2 regions of the Paenibacillus swuensis genome follow, and region 1 is predicted to be linked to the other one. Evidence: riboswitches for the same ligand, from Rfam matches in the RefSeq annotation. Region 1 holds a riboswitch; the other holds the start of a gene.

What was found. Region 1 has a riboswitch for cyclic di-AMP ahead of SY83_RS12360 (hypothetical protein). Riboswitches for the same ligand answer to the same signal wherever they lie in the genome.
Region 2: linked by a shared signal. The riboswitch ahead of SY83_RS06030 (C40 family peptidase) and the one ahead of SY83_RS12360 (hypothetical protein) in region 1 are both predicted to bind cyclic di-AMP.

The regions. Positions count from the first base shown of each region.
Region 1 is NZ_CP011388.1:2,785,860-2,793,644, reverse strand. Features, by position in the region: cyclic di-AMP (ydaO/yuaA leader) riboswitch at 393-551, shown strand; gene SY83_RS12360 (hypothetical protein) at 813-1,085, shown strand; gene SY83_RS23090 (hypothetical protein) at 1,070-1,330, shown strand; gene SY83_RS12355 (transglutaminase family protein) at 1,787-2,653, opposite strand; gene SY83_RS12350 (alpha-E domain-containing protein) at 2,650-3,603, opposite strand; gene SY83_RS12345 (circularly permuted type 2 ATP-grasp protein) at 3,646-5,106, opposite strand; gene SY83_RS12340 (nitric oxide synthase oxygenase) at 5,294-6,394, shown strand; gene SY83_RS12330 (ATP-binding response regulator) at 6,397-7,785, opposite strand, start outside.
Region 2 is NZ_CP011388.1:1,409,876-1,417,660, reverse strand. Features, by position in the region: gene SY83_RS06050 (ABC transporter ATP-binding protein) at 43-1,761, shown strand; gene SY83_RS06045 (cupin domain-containing protein) at 2,222-2,872, shown strand; gene SY83_RS06040 (exodeoxyribonuclease III) at 2,869-3,621, opposite strand; gene SY83_RS06035 (cryptochrome/photolyase family protein) at 3,681-5,060, opposite strand; gene SY83_RS06030 (C40 family peptidase) at 5,203-5,667, opposite strand; cyclic di-AMP (ydaO/yuaA leader) riboswitch at 5,673-5,808, opposite strand; gene SY83_RS06025 (hypothetical protein) at 5,947-6,768, opposite strand; gene SY83_RS06020 (M1 family metallopeptidase) at 6,780-7,785, opposite strand, start outside.

The DNA.
Region 1 (7,785 bases):
CTGAATCAAATCTTACGCCTCGCTAATTTGTTTGTAAAGGAAGTCTGGGTAGCTTGTAGAGGCTAATTCGGTCAAAAGAGATTGTTGGTGCGCTTACAAAGCTTGTGAACTCTTCATAAATACAAATATCTCATTATATCTTCGTTTTACTAAAATACGATCAAGGGTTTCAAGAATGGTGTAAGCCTGTTTAGGAGGAATGAATAACCATCTTCTTCCTGGATTTTAATATAACGAGACGGAAGGAGACTGAACCGTTTCCCGATGAGATAAACCTGTATTTAGGCCTTAAAAATCGCCCTTATCAGCGATTTTTGCCGGATTCAAATCAGAAATGCGTTTAATTCCGTTAGACAAGGGAATGAGTACGGGTGTATGATCGTTTTTGTTTAAACTAATCATCGCTGAATTCCCTAAGGGGAAGCGGGGGAACCCACTTCGGCCCACGCCGATGGGGTGAATCGCGGACGGCCGTTTAAGGTCAAGACGCGTAGGGCGACTCTCACGCCCGAATCCGGCAGCTAACCTCGCAAGCGTATTCGAGAGAGGCCTACATTCGGACTAAAGTTTGCGGCGCATCGCCGCATGATTTGAAGCCGCGCGAAGAGACCTTCTCTTTGTGCGGCTTTTTTGATGCCGTATCCTCCTCGCACTAAACGCTGGAAAATTGCCGATACGGAGTATTAAAGATCAGTTGCGGAGGCCAGACCGGATGGGGCGAATGTATTATGGCCGTTAACGCGCCCTCTTTTGACATAGTGAAATGGGCCGCTTTCTTGCAGAAATTAAGGAATTTAACAATAACCGAAGCATTGAACAGAGTAATTGAACACGCGGGGATGTGGGGAACGGTCCGCACGGAGCTGGTGAAGATGGCTTTACTCGATGTGGTCGCGCGCCGTCAGAATATGAAGTGGACAGAGATGATACCAATTGCGGTCGGCGGAGGTATGGAAGGGCTGTATTCCGCGAATCAGGCAACCCTCGGTCACATGACAGGCGCTGTTCCATTCGATGCGGAGCATGGCGTCCCCGTTCTTCATATCCAACAAAGAATGCTCAGCATTCTTTGTTGGATACGGTAGAGCAAGCCAGTCGTCTGCGGAGACAAGGATACGCGTTAAGCTTCCATAAAGACTATCTAATTGGCCCGGGATGCACGGCAATGCAAGTGGTCTCCCTGAGCTTGGAAGGAGCTTGGCTGACAGAGGATGCATACCCTGAGCCGCAACCGCTCTGCACTACATGCGAATCGCTCTACGGGACCGGCTTTCAGCTGGATACGGCTACCCTGGTGGAGAAATCGAGAGCCTACTTCGCGGTGTTGTAGGCGGGAGGGCCGTTAGCTAGTGCAGATTCGCGCTCTAACGGCCTTTGGCGCCGTTAGCGGACCGAGCTCGCGCTCTAACGGCCTTTGGCGCCGTTAGCGGGCCGGGCTCGCGCTCTAACGGCCTTTGGCGCCGTTAGCGGGCTTGGCTCGCGCTCTTACGGCCTTTGGCGCCGTTAGCGGACCGGGCTCGCGCTCCAATGGCCTTTTGCGCCGTTAGCGGGCCTGGTTCGCACTCTTACGGCCTTTGGCGCCGTTAGCGGACCGGGCTCGCGCTCTAACGGCCTTTTGCGCCGTTAGCGGACTTGGCTCGCGCTCTAACGGACTTTTGCGCCGCTAGCGAGCGAAGCCTCGCGCTCTTACGGCCTTTGGCGCCGTTAGCCGGCCAAGCCCTCGCTCCAACGGCCTTTCGCGCCGCTAGCGGGCGCAGCCTCGCGCAGCCCCCGCCCCAGCCAGGCGTCAGCCCTCCACCCGGCTCACGTCCACCTTCACCTCGAGGCGCTGTGCGCCCGAGCCGCGGTAGACGCCCTTGACGGGCACGATGTCCTTGTAGTCCCGGCCGTGCCCCAACTTCACATAACGCCAATCGACCTCCGCGTCGTTGGTCGGATCGTGGCCGACCCAGCCCGGGCCGGGCACGTACACTTCGACCCAGGCGTGAGACGCCTGCTCGAAGTCCGCGCTCCCGCCCTGCAGGTCGCCCACATAATGATACCCGCTCACGTATCTCGCGGGTATCCCCATCACCTTGCACACCGATATCATCAGGTGTGCGTAGTCCTGGCAGACGCCGCGGCGAAGCTGCAGCGTCTGGCTAACGGTGGTATGCACGTCGGATACCTCCGGATCATACGTGAAATCCGCGTGGATCCCGGAGGAAAGCCGCCGCGTCCATAGGGCCAAACCACCGCTACCATCAAAAGGATAGCGGTTGGCATAATTACGAACTTCCTGAGTCTGATCCGTATAGGCCGTCGGCAACAGATATTCAATGTAGCGGTTTTGCAGCTCTTCGCCGCGCAATCGTCCCCATTCTTCCACCGGCGACATCTTTGCGGATTCCTTAATCAACCCGTCCATCGTAACTACCGTTGCACGGGTACGGATGACCAGCTCTTTATGCGGCTGATTAACTGTGAACGCATGCACCCGGTTGCCGAAATAATCTTCATAAGTCAGCATAGACGCCGCAGGTTCCACAAGGACTTCATGATGATAACAAGATTGTCTTTCATTGGTCCGCGGCGTAAGCCGAAGCTCGTTGACGCTGTCCGTAACGGCTTCCTCGTAGAGGTAACGTGTGGTGTGGTAAATTTGCAACTTCATGCGGAAGCTCCCTCCATCTGAAAAAAGGCGGACGCCATCGAACCCCCCAGTTTCTGACAAGCTTGAGCCATATGGTCCAGAATCGGCAATACATAAGGCAATCTCAAATCTTCTCTTTCGAGATAGGCGAGGTCCGCTTTAATTTTACCTGCTTGCCGAATGGCCCGTTGCCTCGGAACCAAGGTTTCCGGCGATTCCAACTCGATGCCCTCCAGGTGCTGCTCCATCATCGCGAACGCATAGTGTACGGATCGGGGGAATTTCGTGTTGACCAGCAAAAATTCTAGTATGGGCTCAATCGATACCGCGTCCGCGTAATATTTGCGGAAGGCCTGATAGCCGCTCACCGATTTCAATATCGCCAGTAAATACGGATAAGGAGGCGCCTGATCTTCCTTAATCGCACCCGCGACCGAATGGACAATGCGAACCGTGTTCTCCGCCCGTTCCAGAAATCGTCCGCTCTCCATGAAGTGCCATTCATTCTCCCGGGGCATCACCGATTGTTCCGCTCCATAGAACATGGCGGCTCTCTCTTTAATTTGCGTGTAGAAAGGATCCGGCGATTCTCTGAAAATATCGTTCACTTGCTTCTCCCCGAGCCATAAATAGAAGGAATTCATCATGTCCCACAGCTCACTGGGCAACTTCTCCCGCAGCGTTCTCAGGTTATTCCTGGCCTGACTTACACAAGAAAACAAAGAATTCGAGTTGCCCCGATCCAGCGTAATGAATGAAAGCACGTCGCGTTCCGTAAACGAGGTGAACTGCTCCATATACCCTTTACGCAAACCGAGCGCGTCAATCAGCCGGGCCCACTTATGCTCTTCGCTGTCGAAATCCCCTTCATGCTGGATATGATAGTGGACATTGATTAATCTTGCATGGTTTTCCGCCCGTTCAATATACCTTCCCACCCAGAACAGAGCTTCCGCATTCCGATTCAGCATGCCGCATCTCTCCTTTTTTCACATCCGCAATGGACTCGCGCTTTAACTCAACACCCATGTATCCTTGCAACCTCCGCCTTGCGAAGAATTAACAACGAGCGAACCTTCGGTCATCGCCACGCGGGTGAGCCCCCCGGGAACCACATGAAAACTCTCATTCGCACCAGCCAGCACAAAAGCTCTTAAATCCACATGTCTCGGCACCATACTGCCTTGTTGCATAACCGGGGCGCGGGAAAGTTGGACGGTAGGCTGCGCGATATAGCGGCCGGGGTAGTTTCGAATATTCATGGCAAAATCCTTCAGCTCTTGCGCCGATGCCGCCGGCCCAATCAGCATGCCGTATCCTCCGGATAAGGAAGTTTCCTTCACGACCATCTCCTGCAGGTTTTCCAATACAAAAGCCCTATCGGCGTCATCGCTCATCAAATAGGTAGGCACATTGTTCAGAATCGGCTCTTCCTGCAAATAAAAGCGAATCATATCCGGCACGTAAATATAGATGGCTTTGTCATCCGCGACCCCCGTACCCGGCGCATTGGCGATGGCTAAATTCCCCGCGCGGTAAGCGTTCATAATGCCTGCCAGACCCAGCATGGAATCCGGGCTAAAGCTGAGCGGATCCAGATACTCATCGTCGATCCTTCGGTAGATGACGTCGACTTGGCGCAAACCTTTGAGACCTCGCATATACACTTTGTGATCCATAATGGTTAAATCGCGGCCCTCCACAAGATGGATTCCCATCTGCTGAGCCAGAAATGTATGTTCATAATAAGCGGAATTATATTGCCCGGGGGTCAACAAGGCGATGACGGGCTCTCGGTTGCGATTGGGAGAAAGACTGCGGAGTACGGTAAGGAAATGATTCAAGCTGTGCTCCACATCCCGTATGGAACAAGAGAAAGCAAGCTCCGGAAACAAGCGGTTCATCATGGTGCGGCTTTTGAACAGATAGGAGAAACCGGAAGGGGAGCGTAAATTATCTTCAAGCACGTAATATTCACCCTGATGATCGCGAATTAAATCGATACCGGATGTTGTAATATAATTGCCGCCGGGCACCTCTACCCCCTTCATTTCAGGACGGAAGTAGCAGTTCGCCACAATCATCTTGCGAGGCACAATCCCCGCCTTAATGATCCGTTGTTCATGATACACATCGTGTACAAAACGGTTCAAGGCCTTCACCCGTTGAATTAATCCGGCTTCCAGACGAAGCCATTCATTCTTGGGGATGATTCTCGGGATGAGGTCAAAAGGGATCGTTCGTTCCAACGGCTGCATCTGATCCGGATTATAGAGCGTGAACGTGATGCCTTCTTCCATCATTCTTCGCTCGGTTGCCCTTTGCTTAGCGGAGAGTTCTTCCTTATGAATTGCGGCAAACCGTTGATAGACTTGGTCATAATGGGTACGCACTCCGGGGCCTTCACAGAACATCTCATCGTAAAAGCCTTCCAGCGGATAGGGCGCGCTTTGGATTCGTTCCATTTTGCGCATAGGCGCTCCCCTCCCATGTTCGGATAATGTTAAATAATATAACACCATAACGCTATATAAGAATCATGATAAGGGGATTCGAGTTGTATGTCAATATATGTAACATTAGATGGATATTTTGGATTTAAGTGTACTCTTCTATATAATGGAGTATGTAGGATTTTCAGCATGGAGGAACTAGGTAATTATGACTACAGAGCATGAAGAGCGGAGCAAGGAAGAAGCATTGGCCTTTATCCGTATTTGTTATAAAGAGTTAGGGAAATCCCCTGAACAAACGGAACAAAGATTGGAAGAAGTGGAGCGCGAATGGGATCGGGAAGGTACGTACACCCATACCTTGGAGGAACTGACCTACGGGTCGCGGATGGCATGGAGAAATAACAGCAGATGCATCGGCAGGTTATTCTGGGAAGGGCTGGACCTGTTCGACGCCCGCGGAGCGGACACCGAGGAAGCCGTAGCCGAAGCGCTTTTAGCTCATATGGCTTATGCAACGAATGAGGGCAGAGTACGTGCGGCGATTACGGTTTTTGCTCCTGCCGCAGAGGGCCGGGTCATCCGAATTCTCAATCATCAGTTAGTACGTTATGCCGGTTACGCCGCGCCCGAAGGGGTAACAGGTGATCCGGGGTCCGTTGCGTTTACCCAGTTGTGTATGCATTTGGGCTGGCGCGGCGCCGGAACGGCTTACGATATTTTGCCATTGTTAATCCAGATCAATGACCGAACGCCGCGGTGGTTTGCCATTCCGGACGAGCTTGTCCTTGAGGTGCCTTTAAGCCATCCGGAAAACGAGGAATTTGCTGAACTGGGACTCCGGTGGTATGCCGTTCCCTTCATCTCCGATATGACTCTGGATCTCGGCGGGCTGCAGTACACGGCTGCGCCGTTCAACGGTTGGTATATGGGAACAGAGATCGGGGCGCGAAACCTTGCGGACAAGGACCGCTACAATCAATTGCCGGCCGTTGCGGAAATTTTCGGACTCGATACATCCACGAACACGTCACTATGGAAGGATCAGGCGTTAGTTGAGCTCAACCGCGCCGTTCTCCACTCTTACAAGTCCAAAGGCGTCAGCATCGTGGATCACCATTCAGCCGCGGAGCAATTCGCGATCTTCGAACGCAAAGAAGCCGCGTGCGGGCGCGAAGTGAACGGGCGGTGGTCCTGGCTCATCCCGCCGATGTCGCCGGCTACCACCCAAGTGTGGCACAAACCCTACGCCGAGACGGACATGAAACCTAATTATCGGCATGCGCGGTGCCCTTATCCTCACGGTTAGAGTTATTTCAATTGTTGCAGCTTTTTCAGAAGCTCCTTAACATCAATCGGCTTCTTCATATAATCGGTGGCACCCGCGGCCAGGCCGTCTTCCCGGTCCTGATCCAACGCCTTGGCGGTAACCGCGATGATAGGCAGATGTTCAAAGCGGGGGTTGCTTCTGATTCTGCGTATCGTTTCTAAACCGTCCATACCCGGCATCATGATATCCATCAGGACCGCGTCGATCCCCGTCACTTCTTCCAGAAGCCGGATAGCGTCTTTTCCGGAGGGAGCGGAGAGCACTTGAATCCCTTTTTGTCCCAAAGCAGCCCCTAAGGCATAATTGTTATTCGGGTCATCGTCAACCAACAACACACGTATCGCTTCCGTTAAGCTTACTTGTGAAGAAGCGACTGCAGGAGCCGCACCCGTTCCGATCTTGGAGATGATGCGGGTTGCCGGGAATTCAGGGCTAAGTTCCGAGGACACTCGGCCAACTTCGGAATCTTCCGTGAGGATGGAATCCCATGGCAGATACAGTGAAAATCGACTACCCAGTCCCTCGCGGCTTTCGACATCCATAAACCCGCCCATCAATACGGCAAATTGTTTGGATATGGACAAGCCCAGCCCTGTTCCCCCATATTTACGGCTGGTTGTTCCGTCGGCCTGATAGAACGAATGAAACACAAGCTCTTGCTCCTCCTCAGGGATGCCGATCCCGGTATCTTGCACGGAGAAGACAAGCCAATGGCCTGACTGCGGGTTCCGACCCGAGTTTCCCGTCCCGTCAGAAAGCTTGTATACCGTTAATAACACTATTCCGTCCCCGGTAAATTTAATGGCATTGGACAACAGGTTCATTAGAATTTGTTGCAACCGTTGAGGGTCGGTGTTAATCATTTTGGGAACATCACTTTCAACCTGCACACGCAATGCGATTTTTTTAAGTTCCGCTACCGGCCGATAAAATTGTTCCATATGCAAACACAGCTCGCTGATATTGCAATTTTCCAGTTGGAGTGTCATGTGACCTGCTTCAATTTTGGACAAATCCAGAATGTCATCTATGAGCCTCAATAAATCTTTGCCCGACGTGTAGATTAAACCCGCATAACGAACCTCTTCCTCCGAAAGCCGCTCGTCCGCATTCTCCTCCAGCATTTGCGAAAGCACCAGCATCGAGTTCAGCGGCGTGCGCAGCTCATGCGACATATTGGCCAGAAATTCGGATTTATAACGGGAAGCCCGTACAATCTGTCGGTTGCTCTCCTCCAGCTCCTTGGTAGCGATTTGCAGCTTTTCCGTCTTTTCTTCTGAATCCCGGTAAAGCACCTGAAGCGTTTCATTCGTGAGTTGCAGCTGCTCCTGGCGTTTAGCTTCTTTGATGAAGTCTTTCAGGACCAGCAT
Region 2 (7,785 bases), 1.4 Mb from region 1:
AAATGCTCATGCTAACGCTACACCGCAAAAAGGAGTGTCACAATGTCTCAAATCCGCCGCTTTATGGCCTATTATGTGCCTTACAAGAAACTGTTCCTGTTCGATTTCACCTGTGCTGTATTCGCCGCGCTGCTGGAATTGGGTTTTCCCATCGGTGTTCAGTGGACGATCGACAAGCTGCTGCCGACAGGGAATTGGACTCAGATTGTGTGGGTGTGCGTAGGTTTGCTGGTCATGTATCTCATCTCTATGGGGCTGCAATTCGTTGTGAACTATTGGGGTCATATGCTCGGGATCAACATCGAAACCGATATGCGCAAACAGCTCTTCAACCATGTGCAAAAGCTTTCGTTCCGGTTCTTCGACAACACCAAGACGGGGCAGATCATGTCACGCCTGACGAACGATCTCTTCGATCTGGGCGAGATGGCGCATCACGGTCCGGAGGACTTGTTCATTGCGATCATGACGCTGGTCGGCGCCTTCGGCATCATGTTCATGGTCAACTGGGAGCTTGCCTGCATCACGTTCATTGTTGTGCCGATTTTGGCATGGATTATCGTGTATTTCAACCAGAAGCTCAGCAAAGCCGCCACCCAAATGTTCGAAAAAATCGCTGATGTCAACGCGCGCGTGGAAGACAGCATCTCCGGCATCCGCGTGGTGAAATCGTTCGGCAACGAGTCGTTCGAGAGAGCTCGTTTCGACAAGAACAACCAGGCGTTTCGCTCGGCTAAGCTGCAGTCCTATCTTGCGATATCGTTGAGCCTGTCCGGCATTTACATGTTGACGCGGTTCATTACGCTGACCGTTCTGATCTTCGGCACCTGGTTCGCTTACCAAGGGAAATTGAGCTACGGTGAGCTGGTCGGTTTCTTGTTGTATGTGAATATTTTTCTGCGTCCGATTGAGAAAATTAATGCTTTGCTGGAGTTGTATCCGAAGGGGATGGCCGGGTTTAAACGGTTTTGCGAGCTGATGGATACCGAGCCTGACGTGAAGGATGCCAAGGATGCGGTGGAAGTTGCCCGGTTGCGGGGCGACATTGAATTCCGTAACGTCACCTTCGGGTACGAGAATCACGCGCATGTGCTCCGCAACATGAACTTGAAGCTGAACGCCGGAGAGACGGTAGCTTTGGTCGGGCCTTCCGGCGCCGGTAAGTCCACGCTGTGCAGCCTGATTCCGCGATTCTACGAAATCGACAGCGGGGAGATATCCATCGACGGGATGGATATCCGCAAGATGAAGCAGACGTCGCTGCGCAACCAGATCGGCGTTGTGCAACAGGATGTGTTCCTGTTTAACGGAACCATTCGCGAGAACATTGCTTACGGCCGCTTGGGGGCGTCCGAGGAAGAGATTGTGGCCGCCGCCAGCCAGGCGTCGCTTGACTCTCTGATTGCATCGCTGCCTGAAGGGCTCGATACGTTCATCGGGGAGCGGGGGCTGAAGCTGTCCGGCGGGCAACGTCAGAGGCTGTCCATCGCGCGAATCTTCCTGAAGAATCCGCCGATTCTGATACTGGACGAGGCGACATCCGCGCTCGACACCGAGACGGAGCAGCTTATCCAGCAGGCGCTGGAGCGCTTGTCGCATAATCGGACGACGCTGATTATCGCTCACAGGTTAGCGACCATCCGCCATGCGGACCGGATCCTGGTGGTGACCGAGAAGGGCATCGAAGAGGAAGGCCGTCACGAGGAGCTGCTCGCGGCGGGCGGCGCCTATGCGCGGTTGAGCGGGGCGCAATTCGCATAACATGAAGAAGGACCGGAAGCTGCTCGTGAGAGAGCTTTCTGGTCCTTTTCTTAATATATAGTATATAAATTATGGGGTGTTGCTGAACCTTATTTGGACTGAAATGCTGGGTTATCCCGAAGGCTCAGTGGTATGATCGAAAGTTACTTCACAAGTAGACATAATCCTCACTTCATCACCCATAAAATGGGAACAAGCGTTCTTAATATGTTATAGAATACCAAACAAATGCTCTTGTATCAAGTGTTTTTTTGAAAAGAACGGATATTATTTTTGCCTGATTCTTCGGGATAACCCAGCATCGGTGTTGAAATACAATCATACTTGGCAGTTGACCAAGCAACATGATCCAGCCTCGATAGAGGTTTTCTTATAGATCTTATAGTACACAAGCACTTCATTCTGGGCAGATGCATAGAGTATGGTGACAATAGCCCAATACCGAAAGGCAGGAATCCCCATGTTCGAACGTTATGAAGGAATGGATTTGGCTTCCCCTCAACTCAATTTAGCTTACGATATGAAGAACACCGTGCTCTTCAAGAAGAATGACCAGAACTTCATCTACGCCCTGACCAAAACGCAATTGCCCGTGTTGAAAGACCTGGCCTTGCTGGACATCTACTTAAGCCAAGGGAACATTGTTGAGCCGCACTGGCATCCGAATTCCGCAGAGCTCGTTTATGTTGTCAAAGGTGAAATCGTCATTTCTGTTCTAAACCCGAACACCAAAGAATTGCTCAGCTACCGGTTGAAAGCGGCGCAAACCGTCTACATTCCGATGGGCTGGTTCCACTGGCAGGTGGCTATGGAGGACAATACGCAATTTTTGGCAGTGTTCGATAACAGCTTGCCGGAAACCGTACTCGAGTCCGATGTGCTCCTGAAAACGCCGAAAGATGTGTTACAACTCGCCTACGGCATTAACGGGGAAGAGCTGGAGCAAGTGCTTGCGCCGCTTACAGAATCCGTCTTGATCGGCCCGCCGGTTCCGCAACGTACGGAACAGTTAGAGTATCTTGAGCAGCGTGCACAGGACCATTACCAGCCGAATTACGCATCCGCAGCCGGCAGTCATCAACAGTGGCGTATCGGAAACTACCAGCCTTAAATTGTAATCTCCAATACAACCGGGCAATGGTCGCTTCCGGTTATATCGCAATCAATTCCCGCATCAACCAGCGCATCCTCTAAACGTGTGGAAGCTAAGAAGTAATCGATACGCCATCCGACATTTCGGGACCGGACTCCGGGCATATAGGACCACCAAGAGTAAACTTCCGCCCGGTCCGGATAGAAATGTCGGAACGTATCCACGAAGCCGGATCCCAGCAGCTCCGTCATCTTGCCCCGCTCTTCCAGGGTGAATCCGGAATTGCCGAGGTTCGGCTTCGGATTCTTCAGATCAATCTCCTGGTGAGCGACATTCAGATCTCCGCAAACCATCACGGGTTTATCTGCGTCCAGCTTCATCAGATAAGCTCTGAAACGGTCCTCCCAATCCAATCTGAAATCCAGTCTGGAGAGGTCGCGGCGGGCATTGGGCGAATAGACATTCACGAGATAGAAATGCTCAAATTCCAGCGTAATAACCCTTCCTTCGGGATCCGGTTCGCCTTCGAGGCCGTTCCGTACCGAGAGAGGGGCTTTTTTGCTGAAAATCGCCGTTCCCGAGTACCCCTTCTTCTCCGCATAGTTCCAGAATTGGTAGTACCCATCCAGTTCCAGCGCAATCTGACCCTCTTGCAACTTGGTTTCCTGCAGGCAGAACAGATCGGCGTCCATCTCCCTGAAGTAGTCCATAAACCCTTTATTCACACAGGCTCGCAAGCCGTTGACGTTCCAAGATACCAGCTTCAATGTCATTCATTCTCCTTACTGATCAGAACTTATCCTTTTCTATGAGCAAAAGGATTCTATCAGTCTACCATATCCGCGTCCGCAAGGTTTACTCGGGTAGCCAACAAGCTGCGGTAGCGGTCGATGGCTACGGCGCGGGAAAGCTTCAGATCCACGATGGCCTCAGGCCGGGGTTGATGGATCTCCTTGTCGGACAGATGAGCGAGCTCGGGCAGCCAGCGCCGAATGTACTCTCCCCGGGGATCAAACTTCACAGATTGCGAGACGGGGTTCATAATCCGGAAGTAAGGTGCGGCATCGAAACCGATGGAAGAGCTCCACAACCATCCCCCCCGGTTCAAAATATGGTCGTAATCCGCCAGCTTCCGCCGGAAATACTGCTCTCCCAGCGGAAACGGGCAGAGCAGGTTCTTCGTCAGGAACATGGCTGTGACCATGCGCAGACGATTCGGCATCCGCCCGGTCGCGTTCAGCTCCCGCATAGCCGCATCGATGATGGGAATCCCCGTCGTGCCGCTGCGCCAAGCTTTCAAGTGAACGTCCGACAGCTCACGCATATCGTATTGTTCTTCATATCGGAAGAAGAACGGGTCCAGCTGAGCCTGGTACAGGTAAAACTCGCGCCATATCAGTTGCCGCAGCCACGGGTCGCGGTGTTCGCAGTCCAGGAGCCGCTCATACACGCGGCGGATCGACAGCGCTCCCGTATTCAGCAACGAGCTGATTCCGCTCGTGAAATCGCCGCGATAATCATCTCGTTTAGCGTCGTAATCCTCCAGGCGCTCCTCCAGAAACGTTGTAAGCACCGATTCCGCGGAAGGCTCCTCTGCAGAAGGCGCAGCTCTTTCCAATAAGGCTTGAACCTCAGGAGGAACGGCATAGGGACGCAGCACCTCTTCGTTCAGACGAACTGTATCCAAATCCTTCAATGAAACCGCCGACGCCGGCGAATAAAAAAGTTCCAGATACGTTTTCATTTTTCTGTAAAATGGTGTAAATACTTTATAGGGATCTTTTTTCCCCGAATATTGTTGAAACGACTCAATATCCGCTAACGTAGCATTAGGTACGGCGTAAACCGGTACGGCATGCGCAGCGGCTGCTTCAGCTAAAGCTCCATCCCGCCGACGAGCATAGGGAGTATAGTCTTCGTGGAAGACAACTTCTGTAACGGGATGCGCGCGCAACACCGCAGCAAGCACCTCGGCCGGATTTCCGTAGAGGAGATTTAAATGCCGGTCCGCCTGTTCATACTGCTTAATCAGCTGACCCGCCGCGCGCAGAAAAGTACGGCCGCTGTGATCGTTAGCCCGCTCTTCATCCAGTAACACCGGATCCAGAATGAGCAGATGTATCCCGGGCTGGCCCTGATCCCGCAGTCTGTCGAACGCTCGCAAATCTTCAATTCGTAAATCTTTTCTATGCATAAACAAGTACATTGGAATGGCTCCTTTAGTATCCGGCAGGAAAAAATAAAGCCCCGAAAGGCTTGTCCGCGGTAACGGCGCCTTTTCGAAGCTCTCTAATGAATGGCAGGTAAACCGATTCGCACTCGGCGCCTGCGGATGGAAGACCGACTACTTACTCTGCGATGACCTGTTTAAAGGAAGTCTCCGACAGAACTCTGCGAGCGGTCACATATCTCTTCACATAATAAGAATCGCTTAGCTTGCTGATACTGACGCCTTTCTTGCTTGAAGCATGTGCAAAGCTGCCATCTCCTACATAAACACCAACATGGGAGATACCGTCTCCGCCTGTATCAAAGAAAACTAAATCCCCTTCGCGCAATTCATCCTTGCTCACTTTCGAGCCAAGCTGAGCTTGCGATCTGGAAGAGTGCGGCAAATCAATATCGAACCGGTCGAACACATAAGATGTGAATCCGGAGCAATCGAAGCCGCTCTTGGTCGTTCCGCCGTAATTGTAATCAATTCCGACTAATTTCGACACTTCTTTGTCGAGCGATGTCTGGGCTGAAACCATGCCCACCTGTAAAGATAGTGAAACGGCTAGTCCTAGTACGAACACTGAAACTTTTCTCAAAACAAAGATGCCCCTTCCGGTGCCTACGAGGTTAGCTTGAGGGTTCGGTGAGAAGGTTCCCTATGACCACTTTGTTGCGAGGTCAATTCACCCAAAAATGGATCCCCCGTTTCCCTTGCGGGAACTCGGCAAAGATAAGTTTAATTATTTTTTCCTCTCCTACAATTCGATCTTTTTTTCGTAAATCCTCCTTTAGTCACAAATTAGTCACATTTTTTTTCGTGAAACAGCAAAAAAACCGTCCCCGAATTACAGGAACGGCTTATTTTCGCGTAATCTCTACAGCCCGCTTTTGGCGTGCCAGAGGTGGTATTGTGTGGCCACGCCCCATACTTTAAGCAGGGTACGGACCAGGTGGTACATTTGATGCATAATGAGCGCAAGCAACCCGGCCCAGACCAACGACACGGCCGTCGTTACGGCGTAGATGCCGCCGGCAATGGATAGCAGAAGCAACGCGGCAAGCGCCATAGGCATCAGGTGACGGAAGGATACCTTAAGCGAATGCAGGAGCTTGCCTCCGCTCACCTTGCCGATCCCGATGGACAGGAAGATCAGATGCAGGACGAACGCATACAGGATCCAGCCTGCAAGCCAAGGGCTGAAGTGCATCAGCATCGGGGTCAGGGACGGCTGACTGTCGTAAATGACGAGCGCATGAGGCAGAATCCAGTAGGCCGGCAGCAAGGTGAGAAAGAGTTGAAGCCAATACATTCCGATAAAGAACAGACCCCAGCGTTTCACGCCATGCAGAAACTTGCGCTTGTCTCTCACATCGGCCAAGTGAATACAATGAAAGAGTCCCGCCTGGATCAGGGGTGAAGCGATGAGACGGATCAACAACAGGGCGCCCAGAATGGCGATATAGGAATAGCTGATTCCGGTTTTCGTAAGCTGAAATTGACTTTCCGCGAAGAATAAGTGCAGGGATGAAGTTTCCAAAGCGTCTCCGGGGTACCTCCGCAAGAGCGGGTAAACAATGGATTCGATAAACCGATAGAGCACAAGTCCCCATAATAATTGATAAATAAATAACAGCAAAATGATCGAAAATTGTCGAATGGCCGAAAACCATCCTTGTTTTACCCATTGCGTCATCATCTTGGTTCACCTCACCATGCCAGGGAGCCGATCAAGGCTTCCACGATTTTGGTAATGCTAAGATTCCAGCGAATGTTCGAATCCGTTGCCACATCGGCTTTCATAAAGTTGTTAATATGTTTGTTCTCCACAACGATGGTGTATTGCGGATCAATGGCGACCCAAGCCAGCGGAGAGGCGTTCGTGATTTTGTATTCCGTCAGCGCTTCGGTTCCGTTCCACATTTTCTTCATGGAGGTTCCGTCCTCGAACTGAAATACGATCGGTATTTTGCTGAAATCCGCCCCATGCTTGCGAATGTACACCCGATGTTCATAGACCGTGTTTCCGTTCTGCCGCACACGCTCCGTTCGAATATCTTCCACGGCGTAATCCGCCATCATGTTGCCGTAAACATACTGATTGAAGTAGCGGTCCCAGTCTTTCTTGGTAATCTGCTCGAGCACGGCTTGAAAGTCGGAAGTGGACGGATGCTTGTATTTCCATTTGGCAAAATAGGTCCGGATCACCCGGCTCATCGCTTTCTGCCCGATTTCCTTCTCAATGCCCAACAGGACCAGCTTCGCCCGCGTATACACGTTCTCCGCGTAATGATTGTGGCTGTTGTATTTCCACGACAGCTGCTTCAGCGGAGCGGGTGAAGTGATGTAACTTGATTCCACCGGAAGATTGGGCGCGACCCCGTATTCCTTCTCCATGACCTTGTCTTCCGAGTAGGAGGCAAAGCCTTCATCCAGCCAAGCTTCCTCAAATTCATTGCTGGCCACAATACCGTACCAGTACTGATGCGCGATCTCGTGAACCACGACACGTTCAAGCTCGAGGCCGGGATCCTCGGTGGATGCCCCGAAACCCGTCACAAGGGTCGGATACTCCATGCCGCCGGCGCCGTTCCCCTCTTCCGGAGGAACCACGATCGACAAGGTGCTGTAGGGATACTGGCCATACCACTTGCTGTATTCCGTCAATGCGGACTTGGCGGCATGGAAATAACGATCCTGCAAATCTTTATGCTTC